2 regions of the Knoellia sp. LjRoot47 genome follow, and region 2 is predicted to be linked to the other one. Evidence: predicted binding sites of a transcription regulator. Region 2 holds the regulator's gene; the other holds the start of a gene.
What was found. Region 2 encodes LexA, which represses DNA repair genes until DNA is damaged. Its sites were predicted from a motif close to TCGAACANNTGTTCGA; they were not measured.
Positions count from the first base shown of each region.

Region 1: the regulator LexA is predicted to act here: its motif matches at 1,944-1,959, upstream of ACSQ11_RS06660 (DUF222 domain-containing protein).

Region 1 is NZ_CAXUQS020000001.1:1,361,348-1,364,756, reverse strand. It holds gene ACSQ11_RS06675 (ScyD/ScyE family protein) at 1-136, shown strand, start outside; gene ACSQ11_RS06670 (class F sortase) at 207-953, opposite strand; gene ACSQ11_RS06665 (hypothetical protein) at 966-1,760, opposite strand; gene ACSQ11_RS06660 (DUF222 domain-containing protein) at 1,973-3,409, shown strand, end outside.
Region 2 is NZ_CAXUQS020000002.1:370,984-374,392, forward strand. It holds gene ACSQ11_RS16455 (winged helix DNA-binding domain-containing protein) at 1-176, shown strand, start outside; gene ACSQ11_RS16460 (VOC family protein) at 231-698, opposite strand; gene ACSQ11_RS16465 (LysM peptidoglycan-binding domain-containing protein) at 1,004-1,405, opposite strand; gene lexA (transcriptional repressor LexA) at 1,590-2,342, shown strand; gene ACSQ11_RS16475 (sunset domain-containing protein) at 2,439-3,409, opposite strand, start outside.

The DNA.
Region 1 (3,409 bases), on a different contig from region 2:
TGGCTCCACGTCGCCGACCGTCGTCGTCGGTGACCTTCCGGCGCCGTACGGCGTCGCGATCCGTTCGGGCAAGGCGTACGTCACGACGTGCGCGGTCTGCCCCGGAGGCGGGTCGGTGATGTCCTTCCGGCTCTGACATCACCGATCGCACAGCGGCACCACGGCGGCCATGACGGCCGTCGTGGTGTCGCTGCTGCCGTGGTCGGCTACTGGATGAGGTCGGCGTAGACGACGACGTTGTCGACGTGGCTGCCGGTCTCGCCGTCGAGGACGCCGCCGCAGGTGATGAGGCGCAGGGCCGCCCGGTCGACGGGTCCGTAGACCTCCTCGGTGGGGAACTTCGCCTTGGGGTACTGCCCCACGCTCGTCACGCCGAACGTCGCGGTCGTCCCGTCCTCGCGCGCCACCTGGATCTTGTCGCCCTTGCGCATGCCGCTGAGCTCGAAGAACACGGCGGGCTTGCTCCGGTGGGTGACGTGCGCGGCGATGATCGCCGGACCGAGCTCACCGGGGGTGGGGCTGCTCGTGAACCACCCCGCGTCCGTCCCGTTGCCGGGCACTTCCATCGTCTTGTCGGACTTGAGCTCGAGGTCGATGATCGGGGCGCTGACGCCGATGCCGGGCAGGGTCACCTTGGTCGGACGTGAACGCTCGAGCAGCGGCCCCTTGGGGGTCTCGTATGCCGTCCCTGCCGGAGCCGTGCCGCCGTGACCTGCGTGGGGGCTCCCAGCACTGCCGGAGGGCGACGTGGTCGTCGAGGGTGACGGCGTCGTCGAGGGCTGCATCCCGCCGTGACCCTCGTGGCCACCCTGACCGGCGGCGACCTTCGGGGGCGGGCCGGTCTGCTGCGCCAACGCGTAGCCGGTGGCACCGATCCCGAGCAGCCCGAAGGCCATGACGGCCGCAGCCGACACCGTGAGGCGCCGGCTGCGGTTCGTGTCGTCGTCAGTCATGGAATGAACCGGTCAGGCCTTGTCGGTGGCGAGGCGGCGACGGTAGAGCAGCGCGCCACCGGCTGCGGCGAAGGCGGCTCCGGCCAGGCCGAACGCTCCACCGGCCTCGATGCCGTCGGTCGTCCCGTCACCGGTCGCGACGCCGCCGGACGGCATCTCACCCGCGGACGCGCTCGAGACGGTGCCGCAGGTGGCCGGGTTCGTGGCCTCCTCCGGGATGCCGTTGACGCCGAGCGACTTGGCGAACGTCGACTCACCCAGGGCGTCGAGGTCGTACTTGTCGTTGCCGTTGGCGTCGAGCCCGTGCTGGACGATGTGGAGGTTCTTGAGCTTGGCACCCGCACCGGCGGGCAGCTCGATCGTGCGGTTGTAGGACAGGTTGCCGTCGGCGTCCGCCTTGGGCATCCGCTCGATGGCCAGACCGCTCTTGGCGCTCGTGTCGCCGGAGGTGGTGAGCGAGAGGATGACGTCGCCGTACATCGGCAGGCCTTCCTCGGTGTTGACCTGGCCGTCGCCGTCCTTGTCGGCGGACGAGTCGGGGCAGGTGAACTTCTTGTCTCCGCTGAAGGAGCCGTGGAAGTGCTGTGCGTGCGGCGAGTTGGGGGTGAAGCCCGTGCCCTTGATCGAGATCTTGAGGCTGTCACCGTCGACCGTGAGGTTGGCGGTCGAGCTCGATCCGCTGTCGTTGCCCATGGTGTCGGTGAGCTTCATGTTCCAGGAGTCCGCGGCGTTGGCGCCGGTGGCACCCGTCAGGATGAGGAGTGCCGTGCCCGGGAGGGCGAGGGCAGCCTTGGAAGTCATTCGCATCGTTGCGCTCCTTCGCTGGTCCGGACCGTAGGTCGGCCCGGCGAGTTGCTTGGGGGGTTCGCCACCCGGGGTCGTCTGGATTGGTCGAGATTCGAGCGCGATCGAGTGCGGCTCTGATCTGCAATTCCGGGTCGAGCGTGTTCGCTTGTGGCAGAACCGAATTCGTGTGGACAACTCTTGTTATCGAACATGTGTTCGGGTAAGATTGCTTCATGGAAGCCACCTCCGCGTCTGCCGCCCACGAGGGCCGGTATGCCGTGCTGCGAGGTGAGGTCGCGGGGCTGACCACCGAAGAGCTCCTCGACGTCATCGAGGCCGCGCAGCGCGACAAGGACGCCGCGTCGGCACGGCAGGCACTCGCGCTGGCGCACCTGTCGGCGCGTGAGCCGCACCTTCAGGAGGACGGCACCACGGTCGAGGTCCACCACGGGGTGGGCTACCAGCGGATGGACGCACCCGAGCTCGCCGCACCCCGGATGGGGGTGTCGGTGCACGTCGCGTCGCGGCGGGTGGGCCAGGCGATCGACCAGCTGACCCGCACCCCGGCCGTGGTCGATGCGATGGCGTGCGGTGACCTCGACGAACGACGCGCCGCGGCCGTGACCGAGGAGACCGAGTTCCTGTCCCCGGGGTCCGCGGCCGCTGTCGTCGACCTCGTCGCGCCACGCTGGGCCGGGCTCACCGTCGGACCGCTGCGCCAGCTGCTGGCGCGTGCCGCCGCGATCATCGACCCCGAAGCCGTCGCCGCCCACGCCGACGACGAACGCTCCCGACGTGGACTGACCCGACGCACCGGCAGCCACGGCACCGACGCCTGGCGCGGCGAGTTCCTCGTCGAGCAGTCCCGCACCGCCTGGGCCGCGATCACCGAGCTCGCCCGCCGCAAGGTCCGCGACGGCACCGCCCCCACCCTCGAGCTCGCCCGCGCCGACGCCCTCATGGAGCTCGTCCTGGACCACTGCGACGTCGCCGTCGTCGTCCACACCACCCGCGCAGCCGACGACGAATCCACCGGTGGCGGGCTGAGGGAAGTCGGAGGCCTCGGCACGCCCGGCACGACGTTCGTCCCTCGAGCCTGGGTCGACGACGCCACCACCTCGACCGAGAAGACGACCCGTGGGGACCGCGAACTGGTCTGCGACCCCGACACCGGCGCCCTGATCGCCGGGGACGTACCCGAAGCGCTCGCCACCGGACGTACCCGACCCGCACGGTCGCGCCGCGCCGAGGAACCCACCCCCGCCTACCGGATCCCCGACGGCATGGCCCGCCTCGTGCGGCTGCGCGACGGCGGATGCCGCTTCCCCGGCTGCTCCACCCCCGCCAGGCAGTGCGACCTCGACCACGTCCGACCCTGGCCCACCGGACCCACCAGCCCGAGCAACCTCATCGCCCTGTGCCGACACCACCACCGCATCAAGCAACGACCCGGCTGGACCGTGCACCTGCACCCTGACGGACGCGTCACCTGGCACGACCCCACCGCACACGCATCCACCACCTGGCCCGTGGACCACCTCCACCTCGCCACCGCCACCCACCCCAGCGCGCCCCACCCCACCGCGCCCGGCAACACCACGCCCGGCAACACCCCCACGACCGCACCCACCACACCAGCGCCCGCCACCTTCGAGGACGAGCTCGCCGCC
Region 2 (3,409 bases):
CCGTCGTCGACGGGCGCGACATCGGTACCTTCAAGCGCAAGGCCGACGCCCGTCGAACTCTCGTGACGGTGCGACCTGAGGTGGACCTCACCACACGTGAGCGCGCCGGGGTCACCGAGGCCGCCGAGTTCCTCGCGGCCTTCCACGACATGCCGCTCGAGCTCACCTGGGGCTGAGCCCGGCGGGCCGAGCACTGCGGTCTGCGCCCACCCGGTGCGGCCTGCTGTCGGTCACGAGTCGTTGGTGCCGAACCCTTCGCGCTGCGACCGTTCGTGCGAGGCCTCGGTCTCCTCGAAGAGCGTCACGGTGAGCCCGGCCGGCGCCTCGAGTCGGGAGTTGAGCGACTGCCACGGGGTGAGCACCGGCTCGGCGACGACGGTCGCACCCGCCTCGTGCGCGTCACGCGTCGAGGACTGGGCGTCGTCGACCTCGAACGCGATCCGGATCTTCGGGCTGCGTATGCCGTCCGCCTCGAGCCTGTCGATCGCCTCGCGGTGCGCGGGGCTGGCGATCTCGAACGTCGCCCGCCCTGCCTGGAGGATCGCCACGCGGTCCTCCCCGCCCTCGGAAAACGCGGCGATCTCGTCCATACCGAGGACGTCCCGGTAGAACCGGACCGCCTCGTCGTAGTCGTCCGCCTCCACCACCACTCGCAGCTGCCGAATCTTCTGCACGCGCGTCACGCCGTCGTCGCTCATGCCCCAGTCAACCGCGACTCCGCCGCACTGTGTGCCCGCTGACCACCCGCCGGCCACCGAAACCAGGATCGGTGGGTGGCCCCTGGGCCACGAAGTCGCCGTCAGACGCGACACGTGGAGGCACAGCGTCACGTAGTCACTGGAGAGCCGCCCACACACTCCCGGGCACGGCAAAGGGCGCCCCGCGCAACAGTGGCGGGGCGCCCTCCGTGCTGAGCCGGCGAGGGGTCGAAGCTCGCTCGAGGACTCAGGCCCGAACCGGGGTCGAAGCGGCTCGGAGTGTGTGGACCGTCAACGCAGTCACATCAACCCTGGGGGATGACGATCGTCTGGCCGGCCTTGACCTGCGCGCTGCTCAGGCCGTTGGCGAGCTGCAGCTCGGCGACCGCGGACGTGACCGGCATGCCGCCCATCTGCTCGGCCGCGATCTGCGACAGCGTCTGCCCCTGCTCGACCGTCACGGTGACCGGCGCGACGGATGCCGACGCTCCGCCGGTGAGACCGACGAACGCGGCCACGAGGGCGAGGAGGAGGACCGTGCTCGTGATGACGAGCCGACCGACGCGGGTCAGACGCAGCGCCGGCCCCGCGACCTCGCGGACCGACTCGCCGGTGGGCACGAGGACCAGGCGCGGACGCTCGGGACGACGCGTCGGGAGCGGGACGGCATACCCGGCTGCGGTGTCGTAGGCGACAGCTGCACTCATGAGGTCCTCCTGGGTCGAAAGGACGTTCGATAGAACGTCTGTACGATTTCTAGCACGGATGTTCGACTACTTCAAGACACGCCTCGAACAGATGTTTGAAACACCTGCTCGAACTCCGTACTCTGACGTCATGTCGAGAAGCCAATCAGGCACCTCTGACAACGCCCCTGCGAGGAGACGAACCATGAGCGACAAGCGCCGCCAGGACGCCGACGACGCCGCCGTCCACGAGCTGCCCGACCGCGACCCCGGCGACGGCACGCTCACCGTGCGTCAGCGCAAGGTCCTCGACGTCATCCGCAACTCGGTCGACCGTCGTGGATACCCGCCGAGCATGCGCGAGATCGGCCAGGCCGTCGGGCTCACGTCCCCGAGCTCGGTATCGCACCAGCTGCACGCCCTCGAGAAGAAGGGCTACCTGCGCCGCGACCCCAACCGCCCCCGTGCCCTCGAGGTCGTCTCCCCCGACACCCCGAGCGACATCCGCGGCTACCGCGGCGGCGCGGCCCCCGACGACGTCGACGCCGACCTCGACCCGACCGGTTCGGGTGACGTGCGCCCCGAGGCGAGCTACGTCCCGGTCCTCGGCCAGATCGCCGCCGGCGTCCCGATCCTCGCCGAGGAGACGGTCGACGAGGTCTTCCCGCTGCCCAAGCAGATCGTCGGCGAGGGGTCGCTCTTCCTGCTCAAGGTCGTCGGCGAGTCGATGATCGACGCCGCCATCTGCGACGGCGACTGGGTCGTCGTGCGCCAGCAGCCGACGGCCGACAACGGCGACATCGTCGCGGCCATGCTCGACAACGAGGCGACGGTCAAGACGTTCAAGCGCAAGGACGGCAAGGTCTGGCTGATGCCGCACAACCCGGCCTTCGACCCGATCGACGGCGACCACGCGACGATCCTCGGCAAGGTCACCGCGGTCCTGCGCCGCGTCTGAGCTCAGCCCGTCACAGACGTGACGCCAGACCAACCGTCGAATGAAGCGGCGGCGACATCCCACGCGGAATGTCGCCGCCGTTCTGCTCAGTCCGGGTCAGCGCTTGGAGGCCCGGTACCCCGCCGCAACAGCGGCTGACTGAGTGCGGAAGCACTCCTCAGGGTTCGTTATGGCGTAGTAGGCGCCGCCCGGCATGTGGTAGATCATCGAACTGGCGTTGCCCTTGATCGGGGCCCAGGAGGGGCAGCTCGAGAGGCTGATCGGCACAGTCCTCGACGGGTAGCCCACAGCGCCTGTGATCCCAGAGGTCCTTGCCACAGTGGCGAACCCGGCCTTGCTACCCGTCACTCGCACACTGATCTTCTTCCCCACAACACCCGTCCCCAGACGTAGCGTCGAAGCCGTAGCCCCAGACAGGGCGGCACCATTGGCGAACCATTGATAGCGGAAGGTCGTTCCTGCAGTCCATGCCCCCGGGCGCGCGGTGAGGGCGTAGGTCACGAGCGTTGAGCCCGCGACGGACGGCGCTGCTGTCGCGGGAACACGCAGGGTCGCGGCCGAGACCCTTGCGATGGTGGCATATCCAGATTTGCGTCCGGTGACGCGAACGGAAATTCGCTTGCCGCTTGTCGTGCTGCCCAACGTGTACGTCGACCCCGTGGCACCGGGAATGACGACTCCGTCCGCGAGCCAGGCGTACGACAGGCTGGTGGACGCGGACCATGTCCCTGGCCGAGCGGTCATACGGCCGCCGAGCATGGGGGTGCCTGCCACCGTCGGCGTCCCAGCGGTGAGGACCCGAGCGGACTGCGCCGAGAATCGGCCCACTGTTAGATGTCCCGCCTTGGATCCGGTGACCGAGACCGAGATCCGCCGGTCCCGTTGGGCCGTACCCAGCTTGAGCGTCGCGGTGGTCGCACCAGCAACGGCACGACCGTCCGCGAACCACTGGTACCGCAACGTGGCGCCCGTCGTCCAGACCCCGGGCCGCGCAGTGAGGGGCTGGCCGTAGGCGAAGTAGCCGGAGATGCCGGGCGAGGACCAACGCATGACCCTTTTCGTGGCCG